Linked DNA regions of Pseudovibrio sp. M1P-2-3. The protein of the gene in region 1 interacts with the protein of each later gene in a pairwise test. Links are inferred from orthologs where the notes say so. Each region holds a gene or a part of one and is shown in the gene's direction. Other genes may lie near its edges.

Region 1 (5,727 bases):
CAGAGTACGCTTCCTTAAAACGTGACTTTCTTCCTGATGACCTTCAATGCCACCTCAAGGCCTGTCAAATGGATGGCACCATCGTTGTACAAGCTGCAAATACTACCGAGGAGACCCAGTTCATTCTCGGGCTGAGCGAAGAGCATGAATGGATCAAAGGTGTGGTTGGCTGGGTTCCGCTGCATGATGCAAGTAGTATGGAAGCCCTAAAGACCTTTTCAAAACACCCGAAATTTGTGGGCGTTCGGGCAATGTTGCACGATCTTGAACCCACGGATTGGATCAATACCCATGCTTTGCAAGGGGCAATCGATACTATAATTGACCTGGAGCTTTCTCTGGATGTTCTTGTGCGCCCCGAGCATCTCAAGCCGGTGCATGGTTTTCTGACACGCAACCCCGACTTACGCTGTGTGATCGACCATATGGCAAAACCTGATCTGGATACGGGGAGGGTTCTTCACTGGGATCATGACTTGGGCCAGCTGGCAACGGAGACGGGGGCCTACATCAAACTCTCGGGGCTTGCCACACAAACCCAACATGCTTGGACCGCCCGAAAATTCGAACCCTATATCGAGGACGTTCTGGCACTGTTCGGGGCAGGGCGCTGCATGTTTGGCAGTGACTGGCCCGTTCTCACGGTAAACGGTAGTTATGAAAGCTGGGTTAGAGCCTTGGACAATATCACAGGTGAACTGTCTTTAAAGGATAAGAAAGGGATCTGGGGCGAGAGCGCCGCGCACTTTTATCGCATTCAGACTTAAGGTGTTGCTGATCAAGTTTCTCAGCAAATTCCGAATGAATTAATAATGATTATATATTCCATAATAATATTTTGAAGGTGAGACTCAGTTCATTGCTGGAGAGGGTAAACTCTGTTTCATCTCAGAGTTACTGTGAAAAGAGTGGGCTGGATTCACAGGGTGTTCCATCAATCATCTCGTTTGAGTTGAGGTTGGAATTTACTGCAATTCATTGAATCTGTTTGTAATTTTGTGGTGCCGATTTGCAGGTTAGGGAGCCAGGTTAAAAGTTTGTTTACCTTAAATTATAAGGAATTTATCTTTGGGCTTGCAAAAATAGAACAAATAATGAACAAAAAGGAACATAAAGAGATCAAATGGGATTTTTGCTATGTTTGTCTTCGCTAAGGACCTTCTCGCGTTTACCTCTGTCGCCCTGTTTAGCGGCTCTTTGCTGGTTTGGGGACAGGCGCTGGCACAGGGGATGTAGTGCCCTTATTGTGGATGCCTCATAAAGGCCTCCTTTGAAAACTCGACAAACTCTGGCTCTTGATAGAAACTGCGCGAAATTCTCTCGCTCTTTCAATCAGGTTTTCTAGGAGTTCTCAATAAAATGGCAGGTCCCGGTTTCGTTCATCTTCGGGTTCATTCGGCCTACTCACTCCTTGAAGGGGCTCTGCCGCTTGCAAAGCTCATTGATCTTGCCAAGGCAGACGATCAACCGGCGCTGGCGATTACCGATACCGGGAATCTGTTTGGCGCATTGGAGTTTTCAGAAAAAGCGTACGGGGCAGGTCTGCAACCGATCATTGGTTGTCAGATCGCGGTTGATTTTTCGGATGTGGAAGACACAGGGCAAGAAGAGCCCCTTTGTGATCTGGTTCTGCTGGCTACCAATGAAACAGGCTATGAGAACCTGATGGATCTAGTGTCGAGAGCGTTTCTTGACACGGAGCCGGGAAACCGCGCCAATGTTTCCATCGAGCGTCTTGCATTGAAATCAGAGGGGGTGATTGCCCTATCCGGCGGGATGAGAGGCCCGCTGAATAAAGCAATTACTGGAGGTTTGCAGAGCAGGGCTAAAGAACGGCTTTTGTTCTTGAAACAAACCTATGGTGACCGCTTTTATATAGAACTGCAGCGCCATGGAATGCCGCAGGAGCGGGATACGGAAACGCAGCTTCTGGAGCTGGCCTATGAAAACGGTGTTCCCCTTGTTGCAACGAATGAGGCCTTCTTTCCTTCATCGGGTGACTATGAGGCTCATGATGCGCTTTTGGCAATTTCTGAAGGTCGTGTCATTATCGAATCTGACCGCAGGCAGCTGACGCCAGAGCATCGGTTCAAGACTCGTGAAGATATGATGTATCTGTTTAAAGATCTTCCAGAAGCTCTTGAAAATACAGTTAATATTTCACAAAGATGTCATTATAGAACTCCAACGCGCGCCCCGATTTTGCCCCGATTTGCCGGCGCTGATGCGGATGGAGAAGAAGCTGAGAAGGCGGAGGCTGAAGAGCTGAAGCGGCAGTCTCAGGAGGGGCTAAGACAGCGTCTGGATTTCCATGGTCTGGCACCCGGTCTTGAGGAAAAAGACTACTGGGACAGGCTGGACTACGAACTCTCCATTATTACCCGAATGAAATTCCCCGGGTACTTCCTGATCGTTGCCGACTTTATCAAATGGGCAAAAGAGCAGGATATTCCGGTTGGCCCGGGACGTGGGTCCGGTGCGGGTTCGCTGGTGGCGTGGGTTCTTACGATCACAGATCTGGACCCCATGCGGTTCTCGCTACTTTTCGAACGCTTCCTCAATCCTGAGCGTGTTTCCATGCCGGATTTTGATATCGACTTTTGCCAGAACAGGCGAGAGGAAGTGATCCGCTATGTTCAGCGCAAGTATGGCCGGGAGCAGGTGGCCCAGATTATCACCTTCGGAACGCTGCAGGCCAAGGCGGTTTTGCGTGATGTGGGGCGTGTATTGCAGATGCCCTACGGGCAGGTGGATAGGCTTAGTAAATTAGTACCGGGCAACCCTGCAAATCCGGTTACACTTGCGCAGGCAATCGAGGAAGAGCCGCGCCTTCGTGAGGCTGCAAAGCAAGAAGCCGTTGTCGATAAGCTGCTTAAGATGGCTCAGAAGCTGGAAGGACTTTATCGTCACGCATCCACCCACGCGGCGGGTGTGGTGATCGGCGATCGTCCGCTGGAGCAGCTGGTTCCCCTCTACCGCGATCCGCGCTCGGATATGCCGGTTGCCCAGTTCAACATGAAATGGGTGGAGCAGGCGGGGCTGGTCAAGTTTGATTTCCTTGGCCTTAAAACCCTGACGGTGATTGATACGGCCATCTCCCTAATCAAGCGCCGCAGTATTGAGGTGGATATTGCCGCCGTGCCACTGGATGATCCTGCGACTTATAAGCTGCTGGCCGCCGGTGAAACGGTTGGCGTGTTTCAGCTGGAAAGTCAGGGCATGCGCCGGGCGATTGCCGGTATGCGGCCAGATGCCTTTGAAGATATCATTGCGCTGGTGGCCCTTTACCGTCCAGGCCCAATGGACAACATTCCCATTTATAACGCGGTAAAGCACGGAGAGCAGGAACCGGACTATCTGCATCCTCTATTGGAGCCGATCCTGAAAGAGACGAACGGTATTATCGTCTATCAGGAACAAGTGATGCAGATTGCGCAGGTTCTTTCGGGGTACTCCCTTGGTGAAGCGGATTTGCTGCGCCGCGCCATGGGTAAGAAAATTGCCTCGGAAATGGAGATCCAGCGCGCCCGTTTCGTGGACGGTGCTGCGGAGAAGGGGATTGATAAAGCGCAGTCCGGGATGATTTATGACCTTGTGGCCAAGTTCGCCAATTACGGCTTTAACAAATCCCACGCGGCCGCCTATGCGCTTGTGGCCTACCATACGGCATGGCTCAAGGCCAATTATCCGGTAGAATTCCTTGCCGGAATTATGACGCTGGATCTTGGTAATACGGACAAGCTGAGTGATTTTCGGCAAGAGGCCCTTCGTATGGGCATTGATGTTGTGGCGCCGTCTATTAATCGCTCCATGGTTCACTTTGATGTGCAGGATGGAAAGATCATCTATGCCATGGGGGCGATTAAAGGAGTTGGTGAGCAGGCGGTTGAGCACATTGTTGAAATGCGCGGTGATCAGCCATTCTCCGATCTAGCGGACTTTGCAACACGCGTGAGCGCGCGCGTGGTAAATAAGCGAACCTTTGAAAATCTTATTGCAGCAGGTGCTTTTGACGAATTAAATCCCAATCGCGCCCAGCTCCTTTCGGGTTTGGACCGCATCGTTGCCCGGTCTCAACGGGCGGCGGACAACTCATCTTCCGGACAGGATGAATTGTTTGGCGGAGCCAATGCACCGGAGCCTCTGATTTTGCCCGATACGGACCCGTGGCTGCCGGCGGAACGGCTTCAACGAGAACATGCGGCTGTGGGGTTTTATATATCTGCGCATCCACTTGATGAGTATCGGGATCTTTTGGAAAAATTGCGGGTTCAGCTTTGGAAGAGTTTTGAAAAATCCGTGAAATCGGGCGCTGCGGCTGGCAGGCTGGCGGGAACTGTGACCGGACGACAGGAACGTAAAACCCGTACGGGCAACCAGATGGGGATCGTACGTATATCTGATCCCACTGGACAGTATGAGGCTGTTCTGTTTTCTGAGGCCTTGAATCAGTATCGGGACTTGTTGGAGCCTGGCAATTCTGTCGTGCTTCTGGTGCAGGCTGATGTGCGTGAAGATGAGGTAAGTACCCGCATTCAGCAAGTGGAGCCCTTAGAGGCAGTCGCCTCTCGCATTCACAAGACCATGCGCATCTTTATAGACAGTGCCGCACCTGTCACATCCCTTGCGCGCCAGTTGAGGAAAGGGGGCGATGGAGAAGTGAGCTGCATCGTCATTCTGGAGCAGGGGCAAAGGGAGGTGGAAGTGCGTCTTCCCGGTCGATACATTCTCTCCCCCCAGCTGGGCGGTGCATTGAAAGCAGTGCCCGGTATTATCGATGTCCAGATGACCTGAGTTTTATACGTGCTCAGCAACGTTCTTTCGTTTTTAAACACAGTTTTTGGCGGAGAGCACCAAAAGGGTGTGACGTGCATGTTAATTGCAGTTCCTCAGAACTTGATCTTGACCCAAAGGCGCTCTATAAGGCGCACATCCCACACGCAGGGTCGGAGTTGTGTCTGACACAATATCCATCCGGTGAAACCGCAGCATCTGCTGTCGCCCTGCGGAGGAATGAACCGGAAAACTATAGGAGTTTAAGGCATGGCATTGCCTGATTTTACAATGCGTCAGCTGTTAGAAGCTGGTGTGCATTTTGGTCACCAGAAGCACCGCTGGAACCCGAAGATGAGCAACTACATCTTTGGTGTTCGCAATAACGTTCACATTCTTGACCTTGGTCAGACTGTTCCGTTGCTGCACCAGGCGCTGAAAACTGTTTCTGATACAGTAGCAGCTGGTGGTCGTGTTCTTCTCGTTGGTACAAAGCGTCAGGCACAGGAAGCTGTTGCTGATGCGGCACGTCGCAGTGCGCAGTACTACGTGAATGCACGCTGGCTCGGCGGTATGCTGACAAACTGGAAAACTATTTCCCAGTCCATCCAGCGTTTGCGCAAGGTTGACGAACTTCTTTCTGGTGATGCAAACCGCATGACTAAAAAAGAGCGTCTGTTCTTGAGCCGTGAGCGTGAAAAGCTTGAGCGTAACCTCGGTGGTATCAAAGATATGGGCGGTATTCCTGACCTTATCTTCGTTATCGATACAAACCGTGAAGCGATTGCTATTCAGGAAGCACGTCGTCTGGGTATTCCAGTTGCTGCAATTCTGGACTCCAATTGTGATCCGAAGGGTATTACTTTCCCTGTGCCAGGTAACGATGATGCAGGCCGCGCAATCACACTTTACTGTGACCTGATTGCCCGCGCTGCCATTGATGGTATTGCACGT
Region 2 (4,756 bases), 2.7 Mb from region 1 along the record:
CAAATTCTCGCATTTGAGGGAAACAGGCTGACGAAACCGGAGAATATGGCTGCTGCCCGGTCTCAACTTGAGAAGTTTTCTGGAAAGTCACACCGTCTTTACTCCGCTGTTTGCGTGGTCAGAAATGGTGAAACTCTATGGGAAACAGTGACCTATGCGGACCTGCACGTTCGGGATCTCTCCGCGAACTTTTTGGATTGGTATCTTGAAGCTGCTGGAAACGACATTCTCAGTAGTGTGGGAGCTTATCAGCTGGAAGCGGTGGGTCTTCAACTCTTTGAGAAAATTGAAGGGGATTACTTTACAATTCTTGGATTGCCCCTGCTCCCTCTCCTATCGTTTCTGCGCCAAAACGAGGTTGTTCTTCCATGAAAATTGCGGCAGTTACAGGCCACCCTGTCAAACATTCCCGCTCGCCTTTGATCCATAATCACTGGTTAAAAACCTATGGTCTTGAAGGGACCTATGAAAAACGGGATGTGCCTCCGGATGAAGCTGCATATTTTTTCAAGAGTCTGAAGGAAAACGGTCTGGTTGGGGTGAATGTGACCATTCCGAACAAGGAAAAAGCTCTTGAGTGTGCCGAGGTGGTTGATGAGGCAGCCAAAGCTATCGGCGCTGTGAATACACTCTGGCTTGACCCGGATGGAAAGCTTTGCGGATCGAACACAGATGGTATCGGTTTCGTTTCGAATCTGGATCAAAACGCTCCCGGTTGGGACAAGAACCATCAAAAGGCTGTGGTGCTGGGAGCGGGCGGCGCTTCGCGGGCAATTGTGTGGGCATTGTTGCAGCGAGGATTCACAGAAGTGCATATATTGAACCGGACACTGGAAAAAAGTCAGAGTCTGCGTGACCATTTCGGATCCCGAGTCCTTGTTGAGCATTGGGATAACCGCTCCAAAATTCTGGATAACTGCAACTTATTAGTGAATACAACCTCCTTAGGCATGGAGGGACAGAACGCTCTCGAAATAAATTTACAGAACTTGCCTACCGACGCCGTCGTTACAGATATTGTATATACGCCCTTGATGACAGACTTGCTTGTGCGGGCGCGCGAGCGTGGAAACACTGTGGTTGATGGGCTCGGGATGCTGTTGCATCAAGCTGTTTCCGGTTTTGAGAAATGGTTTGGGATAACGCCCACAGTTACGGATGAACTTCGGCAGATAATTCTAAAGGATATGGGGCGTATGTAATGATTTTACTCGGGCTTACCGGCTCCATCGGGATGGGGAAATCTACAACTGCGAAGATGTTTGCTGCGCAAGGGGCGGCGGTTTATGATGCGGATGCAGCCGTGCACAAACTCTACCGGGAAAAGGCCGTACCATTAATTGCGAAGGCATTTGACGGGGTCGTACACAACGGTATTGTGGACCGCGCAGCCCTTGGAAAAATCGTCCTTTCGAATGTTTCGGAAATGAAACGATTGGAGGAAATCGTACATCCTTTGGTGCATGAAGAAGAGCGGTTGTTTATAGAAAGAGCACTGGAACAACGGCGCAGGGTTGCTGTTTTGGATATTCCTCTGCTTTTCGAAACAAAAGCTGAAAAGCGTGTACAGGCCGTTGTTGTTGTAACAGCCAGTGAAGCTGTGCAAAGGCAGAGAGTTCTGGCCCGTGAAGGGATGAATGAAGAGAAATTTCTCTCTATTGTGTCCAAACAAATGAGTGATGCAGAAAAACGTAGAAAAGCCCACTTCCTTATTGATACAGGAAGAGGACTTGAAGCGGCTGAGGCATCTGTAGCTTCCATATTGAAAGCTGTATCTGCAATCTCCTAGTACAAATGGAATGATATAAAATGCGGGAAATTTCCTTCGATACGGAAACAACTGGCCTTAATCCACTAGATGGGGACCGCCTTGTTGAAATCGGAGGGGTGGAATTAATTAATTTCATCCCGACGGGCCGCATCTATCACGTCTATTGTAACCCGCAAAGAGATATGCCCGAGGGCGCATTTAGGGTGCATGGTCTATCTGCTGAATTCCTTTCGGATAAGCCACTGTTTGCCGATATTGCCGATGAGTTTCTCGCATTTGTAGGCGATGCCCGTCTCGTTATTCACAATGCACCGTTTGATATGGGCTTTATCAATATGGAGCTGGGTCGATGTGGGCGCCCGCCCATATCCAATGATCAGGTACTGGATACACTGACCATGGCACGGCGCAAGCATCCGACGGGCTCTGCCTCTCTGGATGCCCTTTGCTCGCGCTACGGGATTGATAACTCCAAACGTACAAAACACGGGGCGCTTCTTGATGCGGAGCTTCTTGCGGAAGTGTACCTTGAGCTCAATGGGGGTAAGCAGAAAAATCTGGGTCTAATTGGTGAAGAGAGCTCCACCAGCGCCGATCATGCAGCAGCAGGTGTAAGTGAGCAACCGCCTGCAAAGCAGCGCCCTGCCCCCTTGCCAATCAGTTTATCCGATGATGAGAAGAGACTGCATCTGGAATTTATCAGCGGTATGAAGGCAGATCCAATCTGGAACAAATACCGAGATTAGAAAATTAGAGCAGTGAAGCATTTATTGAAACAGCTCACTGCTTTAAACTATTGTTTGGGCGTGTACCTTTTACCAAAAACGGTACCTACTTTTTCAAAGATACGCGTAAAAGCCCGCTGAAGAAGCGGGCACTTGTTGTTTAGAGCATTGAAGGCAGAACGCGGTCCGGTGGACAGTGTCCATCCATAAAGGCTTTGATGTTTATGATAACTTTCTCGCCCATATCCACACGCCCCTCTAGTGTGGAAGACCCCATATGTGGAAGAAGGACCACCTTTTTGGAGGCAATCAAACGGGGATTAATGGCAGGTTCGCGCTCGAAAACATCCAAAGCGGCCCCACCAAGTTCCCCTGCTTCAATTTGACGAATGAGAGCGTTTTCATCGACGATTTCACCACGTGCTGTATTCACCACATAAGCGTCAGGCTTCATCAACTTCAGGCGGCGGGCTGATAAGAGGTGGTAAGTTGCAGGTGTGTGGGGACAGTGAATGGAGACAACATCCATGCGGGCAAGCATTTGATCAAGGCTTTCCCAATAGGTTGCTTCCACTTCTTCTTCAATCTCAACCTGTTCACGAATGCGGTTGTGATAGTGAATGGACATGCCAAAGGCTTTTGCGCGGCGTGCGACGGCTTGACCAATGCGCCCAAAGCCAATAATTCCGAGTCTCTTGCCCCAAATGCGTCTGCCAAGCATCCAGTTGGGAGCCCAGCCAGCCCAGTCGCCTTCCTCCAGCTTCTCAATGCCTTCCACAAGCCTGCGTGGAACAGCAAGAATGAGGGCCATTGTCATATCCGCTGTGTCCTCGGTCATAACACCAGCGGTATTTGTAACAGCTATTCCGCGGTTATTTGCCGAGACCACATCGATGTTATCGACACCATTGCCGAAGTTGGCGATTATTTTAAGGTCCGGGCCAGCTTGAGCGAGTACAGAGGCATCTATTCGGTCTGTAACAGTGGGAACCAAAACATCGGCAGTTTTAACAGCCTCAACAAGCTCCGCCTGGCTGAACGGCACATCGCTGTCGTTTAATCGCGTATCAAATAACTCACGCATACGTGTTTCAACTGCTTCAGGCAGCTTGCGTGTTACAACCACAACGGGCTTTTTCTTGGGCATGTTTCCCGCCTTCTAACGTTCCATTTAGGGTTAATATACCCTATGTTTTTCACCTCTGGAGGGGGTGGACAACTTAAGAATCTCCTTAAGCACCAAATAAGTGTTAAACAACTCTTGCCAAATCTTTTAGATCAAACAAGATGGTGTTTAACAAAGCCCCATTAAACGACGAGTTTTTGGCCCGTCTTTTAGACATAACCTAAATACGATTCTGCCCCATGAAAAGATTCGAAACTACTATGGCAAAAAACAGTTTTCTCGCCCACAGAAATTTTTTAGGCGGACTAGCACTTATCACCTTTCTCTTGACTTTTAACGGCACTGCGTTTGCTCAGGCAGCTTCCATTGGAGCCTCCGGTTTGCCACTCCCAAGATATGTGAGTCTTAAGTCGGATCGTGTGAATGTTCGTGTTGGCCCAAGCCGAGAACATGATGTGGCTTGGACATTCGTTCGTGAACGCTTACCCGTTGAAATTATTCAAGAATACGACGAGTGGAGACGGATTAGAGACTGGGAGGGAAAGACCGGATGGGTCTTTAGAACACTACTTACCGGATATCGTTCGGCCTTAGTTAGCCCATGGGAAGGCTCTAGTGGTAACACGCCCTTACGCAAGAAGCCCGGACCCAATGAAAAGGTGGTTGCTGAATTGGAACCCTATGTTCTTATTGGGGTTTTGGAATGTAAGGACGGGTATTGCCGGGTGTCTGGAAAAGATTTTGAAGGTTGGGTGGATCAAACCCGTCTCTTTGGTGTTTATCCCGACGAAAATGTTGATTAAACTAAGAAAAACTGCGGTTTAAGGCCGCAGTTTTTCTGATCTTTTGAAAGAAGTTAGCGCAGCTGATCAAAAGCTTTCAGCTGTGAAAGACGGGGCATTGAAACAATATTGTAGCCCGAATCCACAAAATGGATTTCTCCGGTAACCCCACCAGACAAGCTGGACAGCAAATAAAGGCCTGAGCCTCCCAATTGCTCGGTGCTAACTGTGTCTGCCAGTGGTGAGTTAACCTGTTGATAGTTGTACATCTGGCGAGAATCAGCAATCCCCGCACCGGCTAAGGTGCGTACTGGACCCGCTGACATGGCATTGACGCGAATCCCCCGCTCAC
Region 3 (4,728 bases), 560 kb from region 1 along the record:
GTAGGTCGCGGGTTCGAACCCTGCTGCCCCTGCCATTTTAGGCTTGATTTGATGGCTGATGTATCATAGATAGAGTTTTTCGAGCGAGGGTGCGTGAAATGTTTCACGCGCCTTAGTGTCGTGAGATGGGCCGGAGTCGGATGGCAAAAACCAATCCATTTACATTTATTCAACAGGTTCGCACGGAAACGTCTAAAGTTACGTGGCCAACCCGTCGTGAGACAATCGTAACTACGGTTATGGTGTTTATTATGGTGGCTCTTGCGGCTTTGTTTTTCCTTGCTGCTGATCAGTTGATGAGTATGGCGATTACCTGGGTGTTGGGCTTTTAGTCGCTAGCATTTGGCTGGAGTAGGAGCGGAAATTTAGTATGGCAAAACGTTGGTATATCGTTCACGCCTATTCAAACTTTGAGAAAAAAGTCTGCGAAGCCATTAAAGAAAAGGCTAGGCAGCAGGGGCTTGAGGATCTTTTTGAAGAGGTTCTGGTTCCAACTGAGAAGTTTGTTGAAGTTCGTCGTGGTCGCAAGGTGGATGCCGAGCGGAAATTCTTTCCAGGATATGTTCTTGTTAAGATGGAGATGACGAATGATGCCTATCATTTGATTAACGATACGCCTAAGGTCTCTGGATTCTTGGGAAATGATAAAAAGCCCATGCCTATTTCCGAGGCGGAAGCGCAGCGTATTCTTAATCAGGTGCAGGAAGGCGTTGAAGCTCCGAAGCCTTCAGTGAGTTTTGAGGTTGGTGAACAAGTTCGCGTTTCTGACGGTCCGTTTGCTTCTTTCTCAGGTCTTGTTGAAGAGGTCGATGAGGAAAGAGCGCGCCTGAAGGTTACAGTTTCTATTTTTGGCCGGGAAACACCGGTCGAGCTCGAATATGGGCAAGTCGACAAAGTTGGCTGATCCATTTAAAGGGGCGGCAGGTGATGTGCACTTCGCCGGTGTGTAAAACCAGACCGCCCGCCCTCTTGTATCCCTTCTGCTTCTATAGAAAGTGAAGGGAAATATTCCTTTTGGAGAGGATTTATGGCGAAGAAAATTGAAGGTTATCTAAAGCTTCAGGTGCCGGCCGGTTCAGCTACACCGTCCCCACCAATCGGTCCTGCGCTGGGTCAGCGCGGTCTGAACATCATGGAGTTCTGTAAGGCATTTAATGCTAAGACTCAGGATGTTGAGAAGGGTGCACCTTGCCCGACCACCATTACTTACTATTCTGACAAGTCTTTCACTTTTGAAATTAAGACTGCTCCTGCGTCTTTCTTCATTAAGAAAGCTGCTAAGATTAAGTCTGGCTCTCAAACTCCAGGCCGCGGTACTGTTGCTTCCATCACGAAGGCGCAGGTTCGCGAAATCGCGGAAGCAAAGCTGAAAGACCTTAATGCTAACGACGTCGAAGCTGCAATGCTGATGATCGAAGGTTCTGCCCGCTCAATGGGCGTGGAAGTTACGGAGTAAGATCAATGGCTAAAGTTGGTAAGCGTATTAAAGCTGCTCGTGAGGGTGTTGATCGCAATAAGCTTTACTCTCTGGATGAGGCAATCTCTCTCCTAAAGAATAATGGCGCGGTTAAGTTCGATCAAACTGTTGAGCTTGCTATTAATCTGGGTGTTGATCCTCGTCATGCAGACCAGATGGTTCGCGGAGCGTGCGTTCTTCCAAACGGCACAGGTAAAACAGTTCGCGTAGCTGTATTTGCTCGTGATGCAAAGGCTGATGAAGCAAAAGCAGCTGGCGCTGACATTGTTGGTGCAGAAGAACTTGTTAAAGAAGTGCAAGGCGGCGAGATTAACTTCGACACCGTAATTGCTACTCCTGACATGATGCCACTGGTTGGTCGTCTTGGTAAGGTTCTTGGTCCACGCGGTATGATGCCTAACCCAAAGGTTGGCACAGTTACTCCTGATGTGACTAAGGCTGTTAAAGACGCAAAAGGTGGTTCTGTTCAGTTCCGTGTGGAAAAAGCAGGTATCATTCATGCAGGCGTTGGTAAAGTTTCCTTCGAAGAAGGTAAGCTTGCTGAAAACGTTAAGTCCCTCGTGGACGCAGTGGTAAAGGCGAAGCCATCAGGCGCTAAGGGTTCTTACCTGAAGCGTATTTCAGTGTCCTCTACAATGGGACCTGGAATTAAAATTGATCTCGCTTCTGTTGCTGAGTGAATATAAAAGTTTGAAATTATTCCTCTCTTCGCGTAAGAGAGGAATTTGTGGCAAATCTTAATGATTTGCCAATTCCTTGTCCGAGACTGCAGGTGTCGTTTGCGACTTAAGCTTTTTAAGGCCTGCATAGATGGAGTAGAATCATTTGACTGAAATTTTTCAGTTCTTTGGTTCGAACCGTACTGCCTTGCTGCGCCAAACGGCTAGCGAGGGGACAGGAACCCTGAGCGTCGTTTGAAAACTATCAGTTTTCTTGCGGCAAAGGCAAACCGGCGATGAGTTTTACTTGTCGCCAAATGGAGAAGGCAAGTGGAAAGAGCGGATAAGCAAAAGTTCGTAGCGTCCTTCAACGAAGTGCTGTCTGGCGCTGGCGTTGCAGTCGTTGCGCACTATGCAGGTCTTTCAGTGTCCCAGATGACTCAGCTTCGTTCAGAGGCTCGTGCTGCTGGTGGTACTGTTAAAGTTGCAAAAAACCGCCTGGTAAAGCTTGCCCTTCAAGGCACAGATCTAGAGCACATCAGTGATCTTTTCTCAGGCCCAACTGTAATCGTCTACTCTGACGATCCGGTTGCTGCCCCGAAAGTTGCTGCAAACTTTGCTAAGGCTAACGAACAGTTCGTTATCCTCGGTGGTGCTCTTGGTCCGACCAATCTGGATGTTGCAGGTGTTAACTCACTGGCAACAATGCCGTCTCTGGACGAACTGCGTGGCAAGCTTGTTGCTATGCTGCAGACCCCAGCGACACGCATCGCCCGGATTGCAAGCGCGCCGGCCGAGCAGACAGCTCGCGTCATCAACGCGTATGCCGAGAAGGATCAAGCCGCGTAAGGCGGAACCACATTATTTTTGTCAAAACCCAAGCGGTTCGAACATTAAGGTACTAAGAAAATGGCTGATCTCGAAAAGATCGTAGAAGAACTCTCCACACTGACAGTTATGGAAGCTGCTGAGCTTTCCAAGCTGCTCGAAGACAAATGGGGCGTTTCTGCAGCTGCTCCTGTAGCTGCTGCTGCTGCTGCTCCAGCTGCTGCTGTTGAAGAAAAGACAGAATTCGACGTAGTTCTGGCTGATGCTGGTGCGAAAAAGATCAACGTGATCAAAGAAGTTCGCGCAATCACTGGTCTTGGCCTGAAAGAAGCTAAAGAGCTCGTAGAAGGTGCTCCAAAAGCAGTTAAAGAAGGCGTTGACAAAGCTGAAGCTGAAGAGCTGAAGAAAAAGCTTGAAGAAGCTGGCGCAAAGGTTGAACTCAAGTAATCTTGAGTTTGCATATTACGGCCCTGAAGAAACTCGGGGCCGTTTTAGCTACCCTGGCAGGGGTTTCCCGGCCGGGGTTTACGTCCCAAAACGGGGACGGTTCTGGGAAGCTACACGATTGCAAGGTCTTTGATCTCGTGTAGTTTCGCTGAACCGTCACCATTTGAGTGATACGAGGAGCGACAATGACGCAGACGTTCAACGGTCGCAAGAAGGTCCGTAAGTATTTCGGATCTATCCGCGATGTAGCGGCTATGCCAAATCTTATCGAAGTGCAAAAGGCGTCTTATGACCAGTTTTTGCAGGTTGATAAGCCCGAGGGTGGCCGTGTTGACGAAGGCCTAGAGGCCGTTTTCAAATCCGTTTTCCCTATCTCGGATTTTGCTGGGACATCCCTACTTGAATTCGTAAGTTACGAATTCGAGGCACCAAAATATGACGTGGACGAATGCCGTCAACGTGATATGACATATTCAGCTCCCCTGAAGCTGACTCTTCGCCTCATCGTTTTTGATGTGGATGAAGAAACTGGTGCCAAGTCCGTTAAAGACATCAAAGAGCAAGACGTCTTTATGGGCGATATGCCATTTATGACAGCAAACGGTACGTTTGTCATTAATGGTACGGAACGAGTAATCGTATCTCAGATGCACCGCTCTCCGGGTGTATTCTTTGATCACGACAAGGGTAAAACCCACTCTTCCGGCAAGCTGCTGTTTGCAGCACGTATTATTCCATATCGTGGATCTTGGCTGGATATCGAATTTGATGCGAAAGATATTGTTCACGCTCGCATCGACCGTCGACGCAAGATACCAGTAACGTCCTTGATGATGGCTTTGGGGCTGTCGCCGGAAGAAATTCTGAACACTTTCTATAAGCGTGTCGACTTTGTAAGCGAAGGCTCCGGCTCTTGGCGTATTCCATTCGATGGAACGCGCTTGAAGGGAACAAAAGCTCTCAGCGACTTGGTGGATGCGAAAACTGGCGAAGTTGTTGTTGAGGAAGGTAAGAAAATTACCGCCCGCACAATTCGTCAGCTGGACGAGCAAGGCGTTACCGCTCTCAAAGTTACAGATGAAGAACTGATCACTCAGTATCTCGCCGAAGATATGGTGGATATGAAGACTGGTGAGATCTTTGCTGAAGCTGGTGAAGAGATCACTGAAAAGCTGCTTGCTGATCTGACTGGCTTTGGTATTACAGAAATTCCTGTTCTGGATATCGATCACGTAACCACTGGTGCATACGTGCGCAACACATTGGCCGTCGATAAGAACGATAGCCGTGAAGATGCGCTGTTTGATATCTACCGTG
Region 4 (4,630 bases), 1.0 Mb from region 1 along the record:
GGGAGCGCTCAAAAAGTGCAAGTGGAAGAACAACAAAGCCAGCGAGTAGAAAGCGGAACCCCACAAACTGATAGGGGCCAATACTCTCCATAGCCGTCGACTGGCTTACAAAAGCTGCGCCCCAAATAGCGCCAGCAAGTAAAAGAAGCAGGTTTGCAACTGCGCGTGGCATAGTGGATCCCCGATCTCGCGCAGCGAGGCGCATTCCGAATTATAACTAGAAATCCCTACTAGTTTTAAAGGGAATACATTGTCAACTATTTGGGAAAGCGTGAAGCAAAAATAATAGTGGTGCGACGGAAGTTATTGAGAAATTTAGTAGGGAAGAGAAGCTGAGATCTATTTCTCTTTATGAGTGAGGCGATATTGATTGTGGGTGTATCTCAAAAACGTATGCCTTTGTAGGCAACTCCTCAGTCTAAGTAGACGAATGGACTACAAGTCCAGAGAATCCAGGCCGTTCTCAAGGTGATCTGGCAAGTGCGGAAGCCCAAGAAGATACTCTGATGTTGAGCCCGTTGCTCTTTCTTTTGCCTCTGCTAAGGCAAGCTCATAATCGCCGGCGTCAAAGTCCCCTCGGCCAATCCAGGTAATAGTAACAAGTTCAGCAGCTTCATCTACGTTCAAGTCATCAAGTAACTCACGAATCTCCTCTTCACGCATGTCCGCATGTTCTTCTTCATTCAGGCCATCATGTGCATGAATCTTCTGCATTTTTACGGGGTCAAATGCTACTTCGCCATCGTGCCCGTCTTCATAGGTATCATTCACGCTGGTTATGGTCGCGCGAACTTTTTCAACGATCATCCGGATAGTTGCGACGGAGAGATTTAATTCAACGGCCATAGCTAAACTCGATTCGTGTCGTTTGGTTATTTATCTACCGAACTAAGAATTCTCGCAAGAGGGTAAGGTACAGGTAAACCTGTATTTATTGACGCAGTTAGGAGACACTAAAGAAACGAATTTCCTTCCCGAAGGCCAATAAACACTTACTATCTTTATTCGCATGTTTCCCCGTTATTATCACTAATTAAAACTCTATATCTAAAAAGCTGATAAAACCAATACGCTCGGCTTGTTTTTTCAGTAGCAAGCTAACTATTCTTCTTCAGATTGAACGGTACGATTCCTTTAATGATTTAGACTTTGATGCGGCGGGCCTGAGTGTTGTCGGTGAACATGGTGACCGTGTTTACCGACAACTCCTTACTCAAAGTGGCGCAGTTTTTAGAAGTTCTTTCTCAATAGAGCTTCTCCCTTGCTTTCCAGTTCAAAATATTCGGAGTTCCTGTTTGGGAATAATTCTAAGCATATAGAATAAACTATAAATGAGTGAATGGTGATACTTTAGAGAAAGTGTGTTGTTTTATCTTGCCTTAATGTACTTTGGGTTTTACGGTCCGGGCCGCAAATCTTTGCGCATTACACGCCGCGTTCATGGAGGGCACTATGGGTTTTATCGCCGACGCGCTATCACGAGTGAAACCATCTGCGACAATAGCTGTAACGAATAAGGCTCGCGAGCTGAAAGCCGCAGGGCGAGACGTTATTGGCTTGGGCGCTGGTGAGCCAGACTTCGATACACCTGAGAACATCAAAGCTGCTGCAATCAACGCCATCAATGAAGGCAAAACGAAATATACAGCAGTTGATGGTATTCCAGAGTTAAAGCAGGCAATCTGTGCCAAGTTCGAACGTGACAATGGCCTGAAATACGAGCCAAGTCAGATAACCGTTGGAACCGGTGGCAAGCAGGTTCTTTACAATGCTTTGATTGCGACCATTAATCCTGGTGATGAAGTGTTGATCCCAACACCTTACTGGGTGTCCTACCCGGACATGGTTCTGCTGGCGGGGGGAGAGCCCGTTATCGTTGAAGCGGATAAAAAAACATTCAAGATTACGCCACAGGCTCTTGAAGCTGCCATCACTCCCAAAACAAAATGGCTTATCTTTAACTCACCTTCAAACCCGTCTGGAGCGGCATATACAAAGGCGGAGTTGAAGGCGCTCACGGACGTTTTGGTTCGTCACCCGCATGTTTGGGTTATGACGGACGATATGTATGAACATCTGGTCTATGATAATTTTGAATTTACCACGCCCGCCCAAATCGAGCCCTCTCTCTATGAACGTACACTGACAGTAAACGGTGTTTCCAAGGCTTATTCTATGACAGGCTGGAGAATTGGCTATGCGGCCGGCCCCCAGCACTTGATTAAGGCGATGGCGAAGGTTCAGTCGCAATCAACTTCTAACCCGAGCTCGATCTCCCAGTGGGCTGCTGTGGAAGCTTTGAACGGAACACAGGATTTCATTCCGGAAAATAATGAGATCTTCAAAGGGCGACGTGATTTGGTTGTTTCTATGCTCAATCAGGCAACTGGTCTTGAATGCCCTGTACCTGAAGGAGCTTTCTATGCGTTTCCGTCTTGTGCAGGCACAATCGGCAAAACGTCGTCCTCAGGAAAGACGATTGAAACAGATCTCGACTTCTGTGCTGAATTGCTTGAGGAAGAGGGTGTCGCAGTCGTACCAGGGTCAGCGTTTGGTCTTGGTCCAAACTTCCGTGTCTCCTATGCAACCTCTACAGAGGCACTGGAAGAAGCGTGTACGCGTATTCAACGTTTCTGCGGTAACCTTCGTTAATTACATTATTTTCAATGTTCCCGCACAATTAATGTCCAGATAAAGTCAGTCACTGACGGAGGCCGAAATACCTTTGTCAGTTGACTTCCTCTCTCTATAAAATAAAGGGAGCTCTGAAGTAGAGCTTACCCCTCCCAGTCGTTGTGCTTTTAGAGGCTATATCTTTCTTGTCTCAAGAGCCTCAACAGTCCACTAACCTAAGTCTCAATTTGAAATAAACGAAAATAGGTCGCGAAGACCGCCAAGGTCTTGTTGGTTTGGATTATATGCAGAGTTTGGCGATTAACTTGTACTGAAGTGAAAAAGAAAAAACCGGACCTAGGGGAAGGTCCGGTAAGTAAAAAACTGATTAAACACCATATTAGATGCAATCACCTTCCAGAGGGGAACTGTTGACCTATGCAAAAGAGCTACGGGGAGGAGAGTAGTAGCGCCTTTATGATCAAAAGTTAATGTCTATATGATGGGCAAATGCTGCCTATGCAATAGGCAATGATTGCAATTCTGCTATGCGTTTGGCGAATGTCTGGTTAATTTTATATGTCTGAAAGCACAAAAGTGCTTCCTGTATTGTCTTTGTGAAATATCGTTGCTCGGTGATGTGCCTTAGGTACGAAAAGAATGAAACTACTTGAAGTAAGGACAGAATATTACTCTCCCAAAGATTTAAGCACTCAAGGTATTATAAGTTCCGTCAGAAAATTACTGTGCATTATAGTCTTGAGCCTTTATACTGAAACATATCCAGCTGCCTTGAAGTAATTCCAACACTCTTGGGGTGTGAACAGATCGCATATGTCACCCAGAGCCTTTATCAAGGTCTCAAAGGTTCTGGCTTTCATTCTGCGTAGGTGTGCTTTGAGCTTGGAAAACGCCATTTCGATAGGATTGAGATCAGGAGAATAGGGCGGCAGAAAAAGGAACCAACACCCGCTTTGTCTGAGGGCCCTTGCGGCTTCTGGAACTTTGTGTGTGGACAGGTTATCCAGAATGACCACCGTTTTAGGGTGCAAGCATGGAGCCAGTTGTGTCGTGATATAAGTGGTGAATGCCTTGCCATTCATGGCCCCGTCCAGAACCCAGGGCGCAATGAGTCCCTCGTGGGTCAAACCGGCGATAAAGGTCTGGTTCTGCCAGCGTCCAAACGGCGCTGTGTCAAGGGCTCGTTCCCCTTTAAAGGCTCGGCCTCGCAGCCGGGTTAAATTCGTTTTAACACTGGTTTCATCGAGAAACACCAGTCTCTCAGGCAGATCACGCATTATAGGCTGACGGGTGTGGCGCCATTCATCTCTGGCATTTTGTACATGGAGTTTGCCACGCTCGGTTGCCACCAACGATTTTTTTTATAGGTGTAGCCAAGACGGCGCAAAGCCTTGGAGACGGAAGTATGGTGAACCCTCACTCCCTCAGCCATGAAAAGTGCATCACATAACTCCATCAACGTGATATCTCCGTCTTGATTGACCAGCTCGCGCAAGAAGGAGAGGTAGGGCTCCAATTTTCCGCCTCCCTTTGGGCGCCCTGTCCTGACCGGGATTAAACTCTGCCCCTCCCGAACTTTACGGGCCAAGCGAGATCCTGATGCTGGAGAGATCAGCAGGCGGCGTGCTGCTTCACGCCCGCTCATCCCGGATAAAATGAGCCTTTTAAAGCGAAGGCGTAAATCAAGTGAAAGTGGCCGGCCCATGTGATCTCCTCCCTAAAAGGAGTGAATCACAAATCAACCTGATTGGGAATCCCCAATCGATTCAGCGTTGCGCCTCATTGCTTTAAAGCTGAGACTGAGTACTTTTCCAGAGATGTAAGTTTTGCCTTCAGGGGCGAAGACAAAACACTTGGCCCTATAGCTTTCTCAGTGTGTCCATCTTTCTGCATAGGATATCAGAAAATCTCTGAAAGCCGTAACACGTGCAGTATTCCTCAGCTCAGAGGGGTAGACGAAATAGGTGTCAAAGCTGGGTAGGTCATCTGATTCGAC

What was found.
Region 2: the proteins of dnaE (region 1) and dnaQ interact in binary tests that used the Escherichia coli proteins (3 or more experiments, as listed by UniProt). The link is inferred for Pseudovibrio sp. M1P-2-3 from one-to-one orthologs.
Region 3: the proteins of dnaE (region 1) and rplL interact in binary tests that used the Escherichia coli proteins (3 or more experiments, as listed by UniProt). The link is inferred for Pseudovibrio sp. M1P-2-3 from one-to-one orthologs.
Region 4: the proteins of dnaE (region 1) and P6574_RS03580 interact in binary tests that used the Escherichia coli proteins (3 or more experiments, as listed by UniProt). The link is inferred for Pseudovibrio sp. M1P-2-3 from one-to-one orthologs.

The regions. Positions count from the first base shown.
Region 1 is NZ_JARRCW010000001.1:1,799,190-1,804,916, forward strand. Bases 1,038-4,994 are described here. They hold dnaE (DNA polymerase III subunit alpha), read left to right. Parts: upstream 1,038-1,359; coding sequence 1,360-4,794; downstream 4,795-4,994. In the rest of the region: P6574_RS08190 (amidohydrolase family protein), read left to right, coding at 1-767; rpsB (30S ribosomal protein S2), read left to right, coding at 5,044-5,727. UniProt on the Escherichia coli protein: DNA polymerase III is a complex, multichain enzyme responsible for most of the replicative synthesis in bacteria. This DNA polymerase also exhibits 3' to 5' exonuclease activity. The alpha chain is the DNA polymerase catalytic subunit.
Region 2 is NZ_JARRCW010000001.1:4,521,472-4,526,227, forward strand. The notes cover bases 678-3,663. They hold dnaQ (DNA polymerase III subunit epsilon), read left to right. Parts: upstream 678-1,809; coding sequence 1,810-2,517; downstream 2,518-3,663. Other genes in these bases: P6574_RS19965 (shikimate dehydrogenase), read left to right, coding at 678-1,202; coaE (dephospho-CoA kinase), read left to right, coding at 1,202-1,789; P6574_RS19980 (2-hydroxyacid dehydrogenase), read right to left, coding at 2,657-3,643. Outside these bases: P6574_RS19960 (Maf family nucleotide pyrophosphatase), read left to right, coding at 1-372; more of P6574_RS19965, read left to right, coding at 369-677; P6574_RS19985 (SH3 domain-containing protein), read left to right, coding at 3,883-4,425; enoyl-ACP reductase FabI, read right to left, coding at 4,479-4,756. UniProt on the Escherichia coli protein: DNA polymerase III is a complex, multichain enzyme responsible for most of the replicative synthesis in bacteria. The epsilon subunit contain the editing function and is a proofreading 3'-5' exonuclease.
Region 3 is NZ_JARRCW010000001.1:1,234,830-1,239,557, forward strand. Bases 1,771-4,728 are described here. They hold rplL (50S ribosomal protein L7/L12), read left to right. Parts: upstream 1,771-3,045; coding sequence 3,046-3,411; downstream 3,412-4,728. Other genes in these bases: rplA (50S ribosomal protein L1), read left to right, coding at 1,771-2,157; rplJ (50S ribosomal protein L10), read left to right, coding at 2,467-2,985; rpoB (DNA-directed RNA polymerase subunit beta), read left to right, coding at 3,597-4,728. In the rest of the region: preprotein translocase subunit SecE, read left to right, coding at 141-332; transcription termination/antitermination protein NusG, read left to right, coding at 371-904; rplK (50S ribosomal protein L11), read left to right, coding at 1,028-1,456; more of rplA, read left to right, coding at 1,462-1,770. UniProt on the Escherichia coli protein: The binding site for several of the GTPase factors involved in protein synthesis (IF-2, EF-Tu, EF-G and RF3). Is thus essential for accurate translation.
Region 4 is NZ_JARRCW010000001.1:761,802-766,431, forward strand. What follows is about bases 693-3,552. They hold P6574_RS03580 (pyridoxal phosphate-dependent aminotransferase), read left to right. Parts: upstream 693-1,452; coding sequence 1,453-2,652; downstream 2,653-3,552. Other genes in these bases: P6574_RS03575 (DUF3775 domain-containing protein), read right to left, coding at 693-846. In the rest of the region: P6574_RS03570 (DMT family transporter), read right to left, coding at 1-172; more of P6574_RS03575, read right to left, coding at 436-692; P6574_RS03590 (LysR family transcriptional regulator), read right to left, coding at 4,505-4,630. UniProt on the Escherichia coli protein: Shows aminotransferase activity with methionine and histidine as substrates, and to a lesser extent also with phenylalanine.